2 regions of the Cupriavidus sp. USMAHM13 genome follow, and region 1 is predicted to be linked to the other one. Evidence: predicted binding sites of a transcription regulator. Region 1 holds the regulator's gene; the other holds the start of a gene.
The links. The regulator LexA, encoded in region 1, represses DNA repair genes until DNA is damaged. The targets are predictions, from matches to a motif close to ACTGTATNNNNATACAGT.
Positions count from the first base shown of each region.

Region 2: the regulator LexA is predicted to act here: its motif matches at 3,871-3,888, upstream of recA (recombinase RecA).

Region 1 covers NZ_CP017751.1:3,054,449-3,063,317, reverse strand. The annotation lists gene BKK81_RS13470 (NADPH-dependent FMN reductase) at 36-596, shown strand; gene dusA (tRNA dihydrouridine(20/20a) synthase DusA) at 1,395-2,408, shown strand; gene BKK81_RS36040 (hypothetical protein) at 2,993-3,130, opposite strand; gene BKK81_RS13460 (hypothetical protein) at 3,319-3,576, shown strand; tRNA gene BKK81_RS13455 (tRNA-His) at 3,748-3,823, shown strand; gene BKK81_RS13450 (hypothetical protein) at 4,116-4,442, shown strand; gene BKK81_RS13445 (GGDEF domain-containing protein) at 4,512-5,672, opposite strand; gene BKK81_RS36035 (hypothetical protein) at 6,264-6,434, opposite strand; gene lexA (transcriptional repressor LexA) at 6,559-7,215, opposite strand; gene BKK81_RS13435 (asparaginase) at 7,394-8,395, shown strand; gene rpsF (30S ribosomal protein S6) at 8,505-8,869, shown strand, end outside.
Region 2 covers NZ_CP017751.1:1,181,412-1,190,280, reverse strand. The annotation lists gene sucC (ADP-forming succinate--CoA ligase subunit beta) at 1-662, opposite strand, end outside; gene BKK81_RS05320 (DUF2889 domain-containing protein) at 725-1,396, opposite strand; gene recX (recombination regulator RecX) at 1,794-2,273, opposite strand; gene recA (recombinase RecA) at 2,596-3,651, opposite strand; gene BKK81_RS05305 (response regulator) at 3,967-4,695, shown strand; gene BKK81_RS05300 (sensor histidine kinase) at 4,745-6,322, shown strand; gene BKK81_RS05295 (DUF4212 domain-containing protein) at 6,325-6,627, shown strand; gene BKK81_RS05290 (MFS transporter) at 6,902-8,602, shown strand; tRNA gene BKK81_RS05285 (tRNA-Met) at 8,756-8,832, shown strand.

The DNA.
Region 1 (8,869 bases):
GGCGGGATTCGGATCACTTCGTCAAAGGAACCCCAATGAGCAATCCTCGTGATGTCGCCGTGCTGGTGGGCAGCCTGCGCAAAGACTCCCTGAACCGGAAGCTGGCGCAGGCGCTGGTAGCGCTGGCGCCGGCCAGCGTGAAGCTGGAGCTGGTCGAGATCGGGCACCTGCCGCTCTATAACCAGGATCTGGATGCCGATCCGCCTGCCGCGTGGACGGCATTCCGCGACCGCATCCGCCGTGCCGACGGCGTGCTCTTCGTCACCCCGGAATACAATCGCTCGGTGCCCGCCGCGATGAAGAATGCTATCGACGTCGGGTCCCGGCCGTACGGCCAGAGCGCCTGGGACGGCAAGCCGGGCGGCGTGGTCAGCGCCTCGCCCGGTGCCATCGGCGGCTTCGGCGCCAACCACCATCTGCGGCAGTCGCTGGTCTTCCTCAATGTACCGGTGCTGCAGCAGCCGGAGGCCTATCTCAGCGGCGTCGACAAGCTCTTCGATGCGCAGGGCGGTATTGCCAACGAGTCGACGCGAGGCTTCCTGCAGAAGTATATGGATGCCTATACGGCCTGGCTGGAGCGTAACGCCGCGCGCTGAGGCGACCGATCCAGGGCCAGGGCGGGCGCCGCCCGATGGGCCCTGGTCGGCGTCGGCCGGGAGGACCTTGCGGGCCCGGCTGGCGGCGGCCGTGGCCGGTTATTCGTCTCCTTGGCGGTTGGCGTCCGAAGCGGGCCAGGCCTCGGACTCGGAGGGGACATCCTCCCGCATCGCGGGGTGGTGTTTGATGAGCCAGCGCGCCCCGACCATGGGAACGAGCAGGCTGATCAGGACATAGCCACTGACGGTAAGCGTAGCGCTCATATCGATTGACCCATTCCATTTGTGCACACGCCGGCTCTTTGGCTCGGTGAACCGTGAGTATGCACGCAGCATCGTTGCGTCGGCATCACACTGGAGAGGGGTGACTCGGATTGGCGTGGGAAGCCGGCCGGACCGGTTCCATGCATCCGCGGGCAGGGCATCGCCGGCATTCATTGCCGGCATGCAAAAGAGAGGCCCTTGCCGTGCAGCGGAGGGCCTCTGTCAAAACGAGTCTGGCAAAAAAGAGTTTGCCGCTTTTGGTATAGCCACTGGGGTGGGCTGTGGCAAGTGGCGAGCATGCGGTGTGCCGCGGATGCCAAGCGCCGGCCCACCAGCGCTGCCGCGCACGGTAGCCTATACTCTCGTCCTCGCGCCACACAGTGTGCTGGCGCTTTGCCGCACGGGCATGAAGTGCCGTGAAATGCCTTGTGCAAGGCAGATGTGCTCGCCGCAAGGCGCGCGGGCCGCTGCGCGGCGGCCGTTCCACCAAGGCAGGGCCGCCTGCCTGCTCAATCCGTTTTGAAGCCGTTTTCCATGACAACCACCCCCCGCCGCGTCTCGGTCGCCCCGATGATGGATTGGACCGACCGCCATTGCCGCATGTTTCACCGCCAGTTGAGCCGCCATACCTGGCTGTACACGGAGATGGTGACGACCGGTGCCCTGTTGCATGGCGATGTGGCGCGCCATCTCGACTATGACGAGGTGGAACAGCCGGTAGCGCTCCAGCTCGGTGGCAGCGAACCAGCCGACCTGGCTCATGCTGCACGATTGGGCGAGCGGTGGGGCTATGCGGAAATCAACCTGAACTGCGGTTGCCCCTCCGAACGGGTGCAGCGCGGGGCCTTCGGTGCCTGCCTGATGGCGGAGCCGGCGCTGGTCGCGGACTGCGTCAAGGCGATGCGCGATGCGGTTTCGGTGCCAGTAACGGTCAAGCACCGCATCGGCATCGACACTATCGAACACTACGATTTCGTGCGTGATTTCGTCGGCACCATTGCGCAAGCCGGTTGCGAGACCTTCATCGTGCATGCGCGCAATGCCATCCTCAAAGGGCTCAGCCCCAAGGAGAACCGCGAGATCCCGCCGCTGCGCTACGAGGTGGCTTACCAGTTGAAGCGCGAGTTTCCGCAGCTTGAGATCCTGATCAATGGCGGCATCGTGGACTATCAGCAGATGGACGCGCATCTCGAGCACGTCGACGGTGTCATGATCGGGCGCGAGGCCTATCACCACCCTTATCTGCTGGCCGAGGTCGATGCGCGCTTCTACGGGGCTGCTACGCCGATCGCGTCGAGGCTGGAGGTGGAGCTGGCCATGCAGGCCTATATCGGGCGCCATGTCGAGGCAGGCGGGTATATGGGGGCGGTCACGCGCCATATGTTGGGCCTGCATCGGGGGATCCATGGCGGACGAGGCTGGCGGCGCATCCTGTCGGATGCCCGGCGAATGGCCGCGGCACGTTCTTCTGCTGAGGTGGATGCCTTGTTCGAAGAGGCGCGCAGCCATCTGCGTCGCGAAGCGGAGCCGGTAGCCGAGGCAGTCTGACAGCGCCTGTCGTCGCCCCTCCGTTCAGGGTGGCGTGCCGGTCCGAAGAAAAGCTCTAACTCCGAATTGTCTTTTTGTGCGGTGCTGGCCGGACGTTGAGATTGCGACACATGCGCCGCGGTCGTCGCAGTGTGCTACCGGGAAAGTCGCGCCGGCAAAGGGATTCCCCTAAATGCAGAGTGACGGCGGACTCCATACACTGGCCCTGCCCTCGAATACAGGGCTTTCTTCAACTGATTATTCAGCCCGCCTTGTGCGGGCTGTTTTTTTTGTCGCGGGCATCGTTGCCAGTGGATCCTGTCATCGGCTTGGCCGCATGATGGCCATTCGAGGTGGCAGCTGCATGACAGATGCCTGCGCCGCACCGGCATGCTGCGTCTAGCTGTGTCTTGCCTGTGGTTCGTCGAGCTTCTTGCGGCCCGAATCGATATTATGCAGCTTGCGCCACATGTGGTCGCGGGCGTAAAGTCTTTAGGGTGGGATATCTCTCAAAAGTTCCGCTTGCTTGCCGACATTCCCTAGGCCCCTGCTCGCGCGTCTATCATGTTCAAAGACGGCACTGCTTGGGTCGACAGGGAAGTGGGTCAGCGGGTGTGGCTGATCCCGACGTCGATGGTGCCGTAGGTCGAGATGCCGGTACCGGCGGTCTCGCTGCCCGTGGCGGCGCATGCGGCCAGTGCGCTGGCCAGCAGGACGATGGCGAGGCGTAGCAGGGAGGTCATGAGGAAGGGTGTCGGGATCGGGTTGGCAATACGGTTCAGTCCCGCACCTCGCTCGATTGGTTCCCTTGCGGCGCGCGAGCAGAGAGGCAACTGCGAGACAATAGAGCTAGCAGAGAAAGAGAGAGTGCGGCCGCCGTCGGCAGGCCGGCCGGGATGCGGGGGAGCATCTGAGCTTGGAGGGCAGGACATTGGACGAGTTGTTTGGCGTGGAATTCGAAGGCTTCCGCGTCGTGTGGGTAGCCGAGCGGCTGCAGGACGGCAAGTGGACGGCGCGCTATTGCTGGCGCTTCGGCATCGATGGAGAGGCCAGCAAAGCCTTGCAGGCCGACGTGCTGAACGGCAGGTCTCGCCGCCTGCTGGGCCTGTTCGACACGGAGTCCGACACGATCGAAGCGATCAAGGAGGCGGTCCTGCTCGAGTCGAAGTGGGACCTGAGCCGTCGTTGAGCTGGTGGACGGCGCTGGACGGCGCATGCTGTTTCTCGGGCATGCGTCAGCGGCTCTCGGTGGGTGCTGAAAAATTTTGTGTTGAGTACTAGCCATGACGGAAACTTCTCCGTATAATCTTGGTTTTCGCTGATCGACGGTTCGCAACGAATCGAAAGCAGCAAAACGACGGTGGCTGTAGCTCAGTTGGTAGAGTCCAGGATTGTGATTCCTGTCGTCGTGGGTTCGAGTCCCATCAGCCACCCCAGGAATTTCTTGTAGAACGGCCGCTTGCAGAAGCGGCCGTTTTGCTTTGGGCTCGCCGCGCGGTAGTGTGCTGTTTTCACGGGGAAATCCCAGTCGTTAAGTTAGGGATGCGGGCTTGTCCAACGATGCGGTTGGCATAGCTCCCGATTGCACGCTTTGACTTCGATGTGCCGATGCTTTCTCGGCAGCCGTTCCCGGGCCTGTTGCGGTTGCGGCCAATGGATGGCGTAGACCATTCGATACGGTGCCTCGTCCTGCCATGCTAGCATTGCTCGACTCTCCAGGAGATGGCGATGGCGAAAACGACGGTCTCGAAGAAGCAATACCTGCGCAAGCTTAACCGGCGCCTGGCCAAGGAGGCGGGGGTGCCGGAGGGTGTCGAGTTTGTGTTCTATCCGCTTGGCGCCAAGGCCCGGGCGGCCACCGGGGTGGCGGCCTCAGAAGGTGCGGGGCCGGCGGTGCGTGCCGTCATGGATGCAGTGCAGGCGCGGGTCGCTGCCAAGTACGCTGTGGATGGAGCTATCCTGGGCAACGGCAAGGCCGCACCGATCGAGCATGCGGAGCCCTGGCCTGCGGCGTCAGGCGGAGCTGCCGGCGCGCAGGTGGCTGGTAAGGACTGAGGTCGCACCGGTTTTCAGGCAAGGTCGGCTGATAGTCGTCCTTGCTCCTCGTCGCGCTGCGGATCCTGCCTAGGCCGCCTGGCGGGAGTTCGCCAGTTGTGCCGGTGGCGGATTGTGCTCGAATGCCACGCAATTCCTTCCCTCGCGCTTGGCGGTGTAAAGCAGCATGTCGGCCCGGGTCAGCAGGTCATCTAGCGATTCCCCGGCGGCGAGCGCGGTGACGCCGAAGCTGGCGGTCACGGTACATGTGCCGGGCAGGGCCTCGAATGCCGTCGTCTCGAGCGTGTGGCGCAGGCGTTCGGCGAGGTGCAGCGCGCTCGCAACGTCGGTGCCGGGCAGCAGGATGGCGAACTCTTCGCCGCCGATGCGGCCTGCAATGTCCCGATGGCGGATGCTTGCGAGGACCAGGTGGCCGAATTCCGACAGGACCGTGTCGCCAGCGGCGTGGCCGTGGGTGTCGTTGATGTGCTTGAAGTGATCGATATCGCAGAGCAGCACGCTGAGCGGCTGGCCTTGGCGGGGCGGAATCTCGCGCTCAGCCAGCACCTCGAAGCTACGGCGGTTGTGGAGGCGGGTCAGGGGATCGGTGTCGCGTTCCTCGCGCAGCTTGTCGATCACGTCGGACATGGCGCCTGCGAGCAGGGCCAGGCCGAGCACGATGCCGAACAGTACCAGGCTGAGCTGCAGTGCGATCCAGAAGGGCGAGTGCGCTAGTGAGTCGGCGTTGCCGGACGCGGCGGATGTGATGGTCAGCGCCGAGCGTGGCACGAAGCTCAGCGCAAACGCCAGCAGGATCCAATACAGCGCGCGGTCGACGGCGGCGCCCAGGCGCAGTTTGCCAAGCCGCGCGACGCCGGTCAGCAGCATCACTGCGATGCCGCCGTGGAGTATGTAGATGCGTGCCGCGATCTGGTCGTCGGCATAGTGGAAGTACGCCAGCGCGATCAACTGCAGACAGGCCAGCGTGGTCAGCGGCACGGCATCGAACTGCGCGTCGGCGCGTGCTACGACGCCGCGCAACAGCAACAGGGTGCTACCCAGGTAGAGCGCGCAGGACAGCAGCAGGTTCACGCCAGCGTCGCGCGGCAGTTGCAGGATCTGCGCTGACGCGGCCAAGGCATAGATCAGGAACGATGCGCAGAACATCAGCAGGTGACGCTGCGCGCGCTCGTAGCTCCAGGCCAGCAGGAAGCACAGGGATAGCAGCGTGGCGATGGCGGGATTGCCCAAGGCCAGAACCTGGACAGTTTGAAGCGGCAAGCGAGGTCCCCGATCTGTAGTCGTTGTGGTGGCCGGGAGCGCTGTCCGGAGGGTGGTCGGTGTGCCGAGGCAGGCAGCGTGGTATGCCTCGGCAATGCAGCAGCGCGGCGCGTACGAGCGCCTGTCAGTCTTGCCGGCGACTCCGCAGATGGAGCTGCTGCCGGTGCGGCGCTATTCCAATGTCAGCGGCCATTCTAGCGAGCCGGCACGCGAATCTCGCCGGCACTGACGTGCTGCGCGCCGCTGCAATTGCAAACAACGGTAAAGATACGGAAATGCCCCCTTCGAACGAGGGGCGGAGTGTGCATCAAGGGAGGGACACCCTACGCATTGCCTGGCATAGGCAGAGGGTTGGACGCGGATTGAAGGCGCCATGGAACATCGCGGAATCGTTGGTGCGCGACGACCGCTCGGGCATGCGATTGCTCGGGCGCCGTCGTGCATCATGCAAAGCAGATGCGCGGCAAAGCGAATGCGGCAAAGCGAATGCCCGGCGTGACAGGCACGGCACGGCGAGCCGCGCCTGTCACGTATCCGTGCGTACTCGGGTGCCGCGCAGGCTCAGACGTGCAGCTTGGCCGGCTCGGCCAACTCCAGCATGCGGCAGATGGCGGCCATGCTGCCGACCATGGTGCGGCGCTGCGCGCCTTGGTAGATGCGCACGCCCTTGCATTGGCGGAAAGGCACTGGCTTGACCGGGCGGCGGGCGGAGATGGTATTGGCTTGCGGCATGGTTGCACCTGTCGATTGACAATAGTCGGGGGATGGCGCCAGCGTCGGCGGGCGCCTTCGGAACGGTGAGGCAGGTGCCGCCACGCTGCAGACCTGGCGGCGGCGAGGGGTCGGGCCGGCTGCGCTAGAAGCCGGCCGGACGGATCAGTCCGACCGCGATACCCTCGAGAGAGAACTCTTCTTCTCCCGGTTTCACGAGGATGTTGGGGTAGTCGGGGTTCTCGGCAATCAGCTCGATGCTGTCGCCTCGTCGCTTGAAGCGTTTGACAGTGACGTCCTCGCCAAGGCGTGCTACCACGATCTTGCCGTTGCTGGCCTCGCTGGCGCGCTTGACTGCGAGCAGGTCGCCGTCGAGGATGCCGGCATCGCGCATGCTGAGGCCGCGTACGCGCAGCAGATAGTCGGGCTGTTCGTCGAAGACCGAGGCATCCACCTGATACTGCCGGTCGATGTGCTCGGCGGCGAGGATGGGGCTGCCTGCCGCGACGCGGCCGACCAGCGGCAGGGTCAGTTGCATCACGCCGGCCATCGGCAATGTGAACTGGTCCGGTGTTTCCGAATCGCTGCGCGAGACCTTGAGGCGGATGCCGCGCGAGGCGCCCGGGGTCAACTCGATCACGCCCTTGCGCGCCAGTGCCCGCAGATGTTCCTCGGCGGCATTCGGGGAGGAGAAGCCGAACTCCGCGGCGATCTCTGCGCGCGTAGGCGGAAAGCCGGTGCGGCGGATCGTGTTGCGGATCAGGTCGAAGATCTGTTGTTGCCGCGGAGTCAGGGTTGCCATGGAGTCGCCGCTTTGTTCTTGGTGTCAGGGGTACTGTATGTTTAAACAGTATGCTGTGATTTTATACAGTATGTGACGAAGTGCAAGTGGAATTTGCGCGACCTGTGGCCGGTGCGGCGGAGTGATGGTGGTTGGGCGTACGGTTACAATCGCGGCTCACCCGTGTTCCCGCCCTGATATGTCCAAGCTTCCCCGCATCGTCGTGCTTGCCACCGGCGGCACCATCGCCGGTTCCGCCGCCAGCGCGGCCAGCAGTGCGCATTACCAGGCAGCCACGGTGCCGGTGACGGCGCTGCTGGATGCCGTGCCGGCGTTGAAGTCGGTGGCGCGCCTGGAGGCCGAGCAGGTGGCCCAGGTCGACAGCAAGGACATGGGCTTTGCGCTGTGGGCCAGACTGCAGGCGCGCGTGGCATTCTGGTGCGCCCAGCCCGATGTGGCGGGTGTGGTGGTGACTCACGGTACCGATACCCTGGAAGAGACGGCCATGCTGCTGCACCTGTCCTGTGCGGTACCGGTTCCCGTAGTGATGACCGCGGCCATGCGGCCTTCGACCTCCCTGTCGGCGGATGGCCCGCTCAATCTTCTCGATGCCGTGCGTGTGGCGGCCCATCCGGAGGCGTGCGGCCGTGGCGTGCTGGTGGTGCTGAACCAGCAGATCCATGCTGCGCGGGATGTCGTCAAGGCACATACCTCGGCGGTCGATGCCTTCGTGTCGCCGGTGGGCGGCCCGCTCGGTTTCGTCCAGGATGACCTGGTGAGCTTCATGCGCGCGCCATTGCGCCGGGTCGAGCGGTCCTGGCCGCTGCCAGCCGGGGAGTGGCCGCTGGTGGAAATTGTGCCGAGCTATGCGCAGCCCTCCCGTATCGTCGTCGACGCGCTGGTGGCTGCCGGCGCGGCGGGCCTGGTGGTGGCGGCGGCGGGGAACGGTTCGATTCACGAGGCGCTGGCTGCCGCGCTGGCCGACGCGGCGCGCGCAGGTGTCGCGGTGGTGCGCAGTTCTCGCACCGGTGCGGGCCATGTATCGATTCCGGCACTGCCGAATCCTGGCGCCGGCCTGTTCGTCTCCGCGGGTGACCTGAATCCCTACAAGGCGCGCGCGCTGCTGTTGCTCGCTCTGGCTCGGGATCCTCGGCTGGCGGCGGACCCTGGCCGGCTGCAGCAGTGCTTCGCGCAGTGCTGAGCGGGCAGTCTGCTTGCCGTGCCAGCTTGCTGCGGGCTATAATGGCAGGCTATCCAACCTTGCCGCACCGGACGTGACGCCCGGGTGGCTCATCCCAAAAGGAGCGTCAATGCGTCATTACGAAATCGTCTTTATCGTCCATCCGGACCAGAGCGAACAAGTGCCCGCGATGATCGAGCGTTACAAGTCGCTGGTCACCTCGCAGAATGGCCAGGTTCACCGCGTGGAAGACTGGGGTCGTCGCCAACTGGCCTACATGATCCAGAAGCTGGCCAAGGCTCACTACGTTTGCCTGAACATCGAATGCGGCAAGGAAACCCTGGCCGAACTCGAACACGCGTTCAAGTTCAACGATGCGGTGCTGCGTCACCTGATCGTCCAGACCAAGAAGGCCGAAACCGCTCCCTCGCCGATGATGAAGGAAGTGCAGCGCGAAGAAGCCCGCAAGGCCGCGCAACAAAGCAGCGAGAGCCA
Region 2 (8,869 bases), 1.9 Mb from region 1:
TTGGAGTCGAAGTTGAACTTGGCGTCCAGCGCGATGACCTTGCCGTCGCCGGTCAGGATCAGCGGGTTGATTTCGGCCAGCGACGCGTCGGTTTCCCAGAAGGCCTTGTACAGGCCTTGCAGGGCCTGGCGGGCTTGCGCCACGCTGGCGTCGGGCACGCCGATCTTGCGCGCGATATCGTCGGCGTCGGCATCCTGCAGGCCGGCAGCCGGGTCGATGATCAGGGTGTGGATCTTTTCCGGGGTGTGGGCAGCGACTTCTTCGATGTCCATGCCGCCTTCGCTGGAGGCCATCAGGGCCACCTTTTGCGACACGCGGTCCACCACCAGCGAAACGTACAGTTCCTTCTTGATGTCAGCGCCTTCTTCGATCAGCAGGCGGTTGACCTTCTTGCCTTCCGGGCCGGTCTGGTGCGTGACCAGTTGCATGCCCAGGATGTTGCTGGCGTAGGTCTTGACCTCGTCCATGCTCTTGGCAACCTTGACGCCACCGCCCTTGCCGCGGCCACCCGCATGAATCTGCGCCTTCACGACCCACACCGGGCCGCCCAGGGTTTCAGCGGCCTTCAGGGCCTCGTCGACCGAGAAGGCCGGAATGCCGCGCGGAACCGGCACATTGTATTTGCGCAGGATTTCCTTGCCTTGGTACTCATGGATATTCATGCGTGTTTCCTTTCGGGTAGGCGTAAGAGGGAAAGTGTTGATGCGGGTCCGCGGCGCCGGCGTCAGCCGGCGGGCACCGTGGACCTGCCGGGCGTGGACCGCGTTTCGCCGGATTCGCCGGCTTCGGGCCGCGGCACCGTGGGAGTCTGCGCCCCCTGGGGCCCGGTCTTCGGTTTCGGCTGGTAGCCATACCAGCGCGGATAAAACTGGCGGACCACCTCGCCCTCGAAATGCAGGGCATGGCAGCCGTGCAACTGGTAGGGGGGATCGGTCCGGGTATCGTCTTCGCCATCGCGGATGCTGATGACGTCGCCCGCGAAGGCCTGGATGGCGGTGGTGGGCAGCACTCCGGCCAGTTCGGTCAGGTGCGTGCAGCCGGCCACGCTGCCGAGGCGCTCGCGCACAGCCTTGCGGAAACCCTTCATCAGGTTCAGGCCGATCAGCTTGCGGTAGGCGGGGCCGATGGTGTCGCAATGGCCGGGATAGGGCACCCAGTCGGAGCAGGCGTCGGCGTCGACCACGTTCATGCGCAGGTCGATCGTCACGCGCAGCCACAGGTCATGCAAGGGCTGGCCCTCCGGGCGCACGCGGCCGCCGGCCAGCTCGATCTCGCGCGGCTTGGTGTCGGTCAGGCGCGCCTCGATGTCCCACAGGCCATCTTCCCTGAGATAGGCCTCGGCCGTGATGGCACGGCGATGCCGCAGGGCGCGGTTGACGGGCGGGGAGAGGGGCATGAAACCAGGCTGAAGCGAGGACAGATGGACGGCAGAAATCGGACGGCGGAGCCGAAAAACCCGAGGAGTTTAACATGCCGGGCCGCATTGGCCGGGAACTGCGCGCAGGTCGCGCTGTCGGCGCGCACATTGGCGCACCGCGGCCGCTACCCGGCCATCCGCGCCACACCGGTCGCACGGCGAAGCCCGGCGCGGCATGCCGGGCGGACAGACGCCCAGCGGCAGGCGGTATCGCCGGCGGCCACTTGCACATCGGCGCGTACTGGCGCGTACCGGCGTGCACAATACACCTGCCGGCGTCATAGGTATTTCCCAGCAGACATGGATGGAAGGACCGGAGCCGGACAGCTGGCTGGCTGGCGGCTTCCCGCCACGGCGTTCCGGCAGTCAGGGGCAATCAGTCGTCCCCTGGCCACTCATCGGACGGCTCATCGCCCTGCCCCGCGATGACCTTGCCGATCACGCTGCGGGAAAAGCCCCGCGCCATCATGAAACGGATCTGCTTGGCCCGGGCCTCCGGCGACTCCGGCGCCACGCCGAAGCGCTTCTGCCAGACGGCACGGGCGCGCGCCAGTTCGGTATCGGCCAGCCGCTCCTTCAGCGCCTGCAACTGCTCTCCGCCCAGCTGGTGGGTCTTGGCCTCCTGCATCACGCGCGCCGCGCCATAGCGTGCCGCGCGCCGATGCACGAGGCTGTCGACGAAACGGACATTGGACAGCCAGTTCTCGCGCTCCAGCGCGTCCAGCAGTTGCTCGACCTCCTCGGGCGACTCGGCATGCGGCGCCAGCTTGCGCGCCAGTTCGGCACGGCTGTGCTCGCGCCGCGACAGGTAGCCGATGGCACGGGCCTTGAGGGAGAGCGGGGGACGGGTGGACATGGCTGCGGGGCGGGATGCCCGAGGCCGGGCAGCGGAAGGAAGCGGAGGTTGGATAGAGCGGCTGCAGCGATTTCAGCGGTGGCAGCGGTGGCGGAAGGCGTGCCGGCTCCGCGTGAGGCCGCCTCCAGCGGAATGCCACGCGGAGGGCATCGCGAAGGCACTGCAAGTTACCCAGAGGTACAACAAAGGCACAGCGACTAAGGTACAACGAGGGCACCGGCAAGGCCGGCGCCCTCGTGGCAGCCCGGCTCAGGTAGTCCGGGCAGGCAGTCCGAGGCATGACAGCCGGCGATGCGCGCCGCCCGACCGCCCCGGCGCCGGCTCATTCCTCGAGCGCCGCGACCGCCGTGCCGTTCAGCGGGGCCACGCCCAGCGCCACGCGCACCTTGTTCTCGATCTCGTTGGCGATATCGGGATTCTCGCGCAGGAATTCGCGCGCATTGTCCTTGCCCTGGCCGATCTTCTCGCCGTTGTAGCTGTACCAGGCGCCCGACTTCTCGACGATCTTGGCATCCACGCCCAGGTCGATGATCTCGCCCTGGCGGGAGATGCCCTGGCCGTAGAGGATATCGAAGAAGGCTTCGCGGAACGGCGGCGACACCTTGTTCTTGACCACCTTGACCTTGGTCTCGTTGCCGATCACGTCGTCGCCCTTCTTGATCGAGCCGATGCGGCGGATATCGAGGCGCACCGAGGCGTAGAACTTCAGCGCGTTGCCGCCGGTGGTGGTTTCGGGCGAACCGAACATCACACCGATCTTCATGCGGATCTGGTTGATGAAGATCACCAGGCAGTTGGTGCGCTTGATGGTGCCGGTCAGCTTGCGCAGCGCCTGGCTCATCAGGCGGGCCTGCAGGCCGGGCAGCGCATCGCCCATCTCGCCTTCGATTTCGGCCTTCGGCACCAGCGCGGCGACCGAGTCGATCACGATCAGGTCGATGGAGCCGGAGCGCACCAGCGCGTCGGCGATTTCCAGCGCCTGCTCACCGGTGTCGGGCTGCGAGATCAGCAGGTCGCCGACATTGACGCCCAGCTTGCCGGCATAGTTGACGTCGAGCGCGTGCTCGGCGTCGATGAAGGCGCAGGTGCCGCCCAGCTTCTGCATCTCGGCGACCACCTGCAGCGTCAGCGTGGTCTTGCCCGACGATTCCGGACCGTAGATCTCCACCACGCGGCCGCGCGGCAGGCCGCCCACGCCGAGCGCGACGTCCAGGCCCAGCGAACCGGTGGACACGACCTGGATGTCCTGCTCGACGTCACCGTCGCCCAGGCGCATGATCGAGCCCTTGCCGAATTGCTTCTCGATCTGGGAAAGCGCCGCGGCAAGCGCCTTCTGCTTCTCCGCGCTCACGCCTGCACCCGCCTTCTTGTCGTCCATGGTCGTCCTTCCGTCAATGGTGTATAAATAGGCCGCATGTGGCGCGGCGCCTGGTTTCCGTGCGTGCCGCGCCGGCCCGCCGGCGCATCCTGGCCCCGGCGCAGGCGCCAGGGCGATCCCGCTCCCGCGCCGCCGTCTTGCCGGGCGCCGCGGGGCACCGACCCGGCAGGACCGCCAGGCCATGCCGCCCCGATGCCGGTCCTCGCCGAACGTGCGAGTACTGTATAAAAAAACAGTATGCTTGGCAAGCCCCGCCCGCGCCACGGACGCAAAAAGTAAAGGCGCCCGGGCCTGGCCAGGGAGGAGACACTGACTATGCGCATTCTCATCGCCGAAGATGACGACGTGCTGGCTGACGGACTGACGCGCTCGCTGCGCCAGTCGGGCTATGCCGTCGACCATGTCGCCAGCGGACTGGAAGCCGATTCGGCGCTGTCCACCCAGAGCTTCGACCTGCTCATCCTCGACCTGGGCCTGCCGCGCATGTCCGGCCTGGAAGTGCTCAAGCGGCTGCGCGCGCGCGGCGCCATGCTGCCGGTGCTGATCCTGACCGCCGCCGACAGCGTCGACGAGCGGGTCAAGGGGCTGGACCTGGGCGCCGACGACTACATGGCCAAACCCTTCGCCCTGACCGAACTGGAGGCGCGCGTGCGGGCCCTGGTGCGGCGCGGCGCCGGCGGCGGCGGCACCCTGGTCCGCCACGGCCCGCTGGCCTTCGACCAGGTCGGCCGCGTGGCCTACCTGAACGAGCAGATGCTGGAGCTGTCGGCACGCGAACTCGGCCTGCTCGAGATCCTGCTGAGCCGCACCGGCCGCCTGGTGTCCAAGGAGCAGCTGGTCGACCATCTGTGCGAATGGGGCGAGGAAGTCAGCAACAACGCCATCGAGGTGTATGTGCACCGGCTGCGCAAGAAGATCGAGGTGGGCGGCATCCGCATCGCCACCGTGCGCGGGCTCGGCTACTGCCTGGACAAGTTCCAGGCCGCGCCGCTACCGGAGGACGCGGCCGGCGCGGCCGGCGCCTCGACCACCGTGCACGCCTGAGGACCGCGCTGGTGCCCTCCCCCGTCCAGGCCGGCTGCCCGCACGCGACATGACCCTGCTCAGACTGCCCTGGCGGCGTGGACACGCGCGGCAGGCCCGCCGCACCGCCGCCAGCCCGCCGCCGGCCGCGGCGGATAGCGCGGCCCTGCCCGACGACGTCGCCCTGGCCGACGCCCTGCCGCACCTGGAGGACGATGCCCGCCAGCCGGCGGCGCGCTCCCTGTTCGGCGAGATCCTCGACTGGATGCTGGCGCCGCTGCTGCTGCTGTGGCCGATGAGCATCGCCGTGACCTACCTGGTCGCCAAGTCCATCGCCAACGGCCCTTACGACCGCTCGCTCGAAGCCAGCGCCATCGTGCTGTCGCAGCAGGTGCGCGAGGTGAACGGCCGCGTCACGCTGCAGTTGCCGCTGTCCGCGCGCGAGATCCTGCGTGCCGACGAAACCGACAATATCTATTACCAGGTGGTCGGCACGCGCGGCGAGTACATCGCCGGCGACCGCGACCTGCCGCTGCCGAACGAGGACGAACAGGGCCACGCCGGCCTGGTCTCGCTGCGCGACGACCGCGTCAAGGGCAACGATGTGCGCGTGGCCTACACCTATGTGGAACTGCGCAACGTGTCCGGCGAGCAGCCGGTGCTGGTGCAGGTGGCCGAGACGCTGGACAAGCGCGCCCGCCTGGCCAACGAGATCATCAAGGGCGTGATCCTGCCGCAGTTCGTCATCCTGCCGCTGGCGGTGGTGCTGGTGTGGTTCGGCCTGACGCGCGGGCTGGCCCCGCTCAACGCCATCCAGCAGCGCATCCGCGCGCGCAATCCCGGCGACACCAGCCCCATCGAGGAGGGGACGGCGCCGCAGGAGATCACGCCGCTGGTGTCCTCCTTCAATGAACTGCTGGCGCGCCTCGACCAGTCGGTGCAGACGCAGAAGCGCTTCATCGCCGACGCCGCCCACCAGATGAAGACGCCGCTGGCCGGCCTGCGCATGCAGGCCGAGCTGGCCCAGCGCGAGCAATCGCCGGAGGAGTTGCGCCGCTCGCTGGCGCAGATCGCCGGCAGTTCGGAGCGCACTGCCCACCTGGTCACCCAGCTGCTGTCGCTGGCACGCATGGAGAACCTGGCCAGCAGCGCCGGCATGGCGCCGCTGGACCTGGCCGCGCTGGCGCGCGAGGTGGTCAAGGACTGGCTGCCGCGTGCGTGGGAACGGCAGATCGACCTGGGCCTGGATGCCGACGACCATCCGGTCATGGTGCAAGGCAACCGGCTGATGCTGACCGAGATGCTGAACAACCTGATCGACAATGCCATCCGCTACACCCCGCCCGGCGGCCACGCCACCGTGCGGGTCAGCGCCGACCCCTTCGAACCCTTCGCCTACCTCGACGTGGAAGATACCGGCCCGGGCATCCCCGTGGCCGAGCGCGAGCGCGTGATGGAGCGCTTCTACCGCGTGCTCGGCACCAATACCGAGGGCAGCGGGCTGGGCCTGCCCATCGTGCGCGAGATCGTGCAGCAGCACGGCGGCGAGATCCGCATCCTCGACCATGTCTACCAGCAGGAGCCGCGCCGCGCCGGCGCCCGCCTGCACATCACGCTGCGGCGGCCGGCCGAAGACGCGGAGCACTGAGCATGGCAGGCCATCGCGACACCCCGGACGAACGGCGCGCCTGGTACCGCAATGTGCGCTGGATCGGCGCGCTGCTGGGCGTGTGGTTCGTCGTCACCTTCGTGGTGAGCTGGTTCGCGCGCGAACTGCGCTTCGACTTCTTCGGCTGGCCCTTCTCCTTCTGGGTCAGCGCCCAGGGCGCCCTGATCGTCTACGTGCTGATGGCAGCCATCTACGCCTGGCGCATGAACCGCGCCGACGATGCAGAGGCCGCCGCAGCCGCGGCGCAAGCGGCACCCGAGAACTGGCGCGACGATGCTGCGTAGCGGCATCCCCTGCATCGCGCCAGCCGTCTTTTCCTCCCGTTTTCCAAGCTCTCTTCCTTGCGCGGCGCAGCAGGCGGAGGCCTTGCGCAGGCCTGCTTCCGGCCTAGCGTATACCCCGACGAAACTCCCCATTTCCGATGGGAATCTGTCAGAACTCAGTAAGTTTCGCCTCCCACAATCCAAGCAACTTCGGCAGGCCGGGAGCCTCCGCAAGTGCTCGCGCAGTGTCGCCCCCGGCCCGCACGGAGACCTTACGACAATCGAAGGAGACATCATGGCCAATGCGCAGCACGTTGCGATGCCGGGGGGCGGCACTCAGAACGCACCCATGACGAGGGAGGAGAGGAAGGTCATCCTGGCCTCCTCGCTCGGCACGGTGTTCGAGTGGTACGACTTCTACCTGTACGGCTCGCTGGCGGCGATCATCGCCAAGCAGTTCTTCGCCGGCCTGGACCCGACCTCCGCCTTCATCTTCGCCCTGCTCGCCTTCGCCGCCGGCTTCATCGTGCGTCCCTTCGGCGCGCTGGTGTTCGGCCGGCTGGGCGACATGATCGGCCGCAAGTACACCTTCCTGGTGACCATCCTGATCATGGGCATGTCGACCTTCATCGTCGGCCTGCTGCCCGGCTTCGCCACCATCGGCTGGGCCGCGCCGGTGATCCTGATCGCGCTGCGCATGCTGCAGGGCCTGGCGCTCGGCGGCGAGTACGGCGGCGCGGCCACCTACGTGGCCGAGCACGCGCCGCACGGCAAGCGCGGCTCCTATACGGCGTGGATCCAGACCACCGCCACGCTGGGCTTGTTCCTGTCGCTGCTGGTGATCCTGCTGTGCCGCGAGCTGACCGGCCCGGCCTTCGACACCTGGGGCTGGCGCATCCCCTTCCTGGTCTCCATCCTGCTGCTGGGGATGTCGGTCTACATCCGCCTGTCGATGAGCGAATCGCCCGCCTTCCAGAAGATGAAGGCCGAGGGCAAGACCTCCAAGGCGCCGCTGACCGAGTCCTTCGCCCAATGGCGCAACCTGAAGATCGTGATCGTGGCGCTGCTCGGCCTGACCGCCGGCCAGGCCGTGGTCTGGTACACCGGCCAGTTCTATTCCCTGTTCTTCCTCACCCAGGTCCTGAAGGTCGACGCCAAGACCGCCAACCTGCTGATCGCCGGCGCCCTGCTGATCGGCACGCCCTTCTTCATCTTCTTCGGCTCGCTGTCGGACAAGATCGGCCGCAAGTGGATCATCATGGCGGGCTGCGCGCTGGCCGTGCTGACCTACTTCCCGATCTTCAAGGCGATCACGCACTACGCCAACCCGGCGCTGGAGCGCGCCCAGCAGTCCGCGCAGATCGTCGTCACCGCCGACCCGGCGCAGTGCTCCTTCCAGGGCAGCCCGATCGCCCGCGAGATCGACTTCCGCAGCTCCTGCGACATCGTCAAGCGCACCCTGGCCCAGGCCAGCGCCAGCTACGAGGTGGTCAGCGCCCCGGCCGGCACGGTGGCCTCGGTGAAGATCGGCGACAAGGAGATCCCCGCCTTCAACGCCGGCCTGACCGAAGACCGCCACAGCTTCAGCGAAGACAGCAAGAAGCAGATCGCCGGCTTCAAGAAGTCGGTCGGCGAAGCAATGAGCGCCGCCGGCTACCCGAGCAAGGCGGATCCCGCCCAGATGAACACCATCATGGTGCTGGTGCTGCTGGTCATCCTGGTGATCTACGTGACCATGGTCTACGGGCCGATCGCCGCCATGCTGGTGGAGATGTTCCCGACCCGGATCCGCTACACCTCGATGTCGCTGCCCTACCACATCGGCAACGGCTGGTTCGGCGGCCTGCTGCCCACCATCTCCTTCGCGCTGGTGGCGCAGAACGGCAACATCTACTACGGCCTCTGGTACCCGATCATCATCGCCGCCGTCACCTTCGTGATCGGTGCCCTGTTCGTCCGCGAAACCAAGGACGTCAACATCTACGCCCACGACTGAGCCCCGCGGCCCCCGACACCCCCGCCGCGCGCGAACGGGGGCGCCGGAGGCGGCCGGCGGCCCCGGCCACCCCGGCGGAAAAACGCCTAGGAAAAATCTTTGCACAAAGGTGTTGACAGGCTCTGAAGTCCACGTATAATTGCGGTCTTCAACGGCGAATTAGCTCAGTCGGTTAGAGCGACGGAATCATAATCCGCAGGTCCGGGGTTCGAGTCCCTGATTCGCCACCAAATATGAAACCCCGGTAGATCCACGATCTACCGGGGT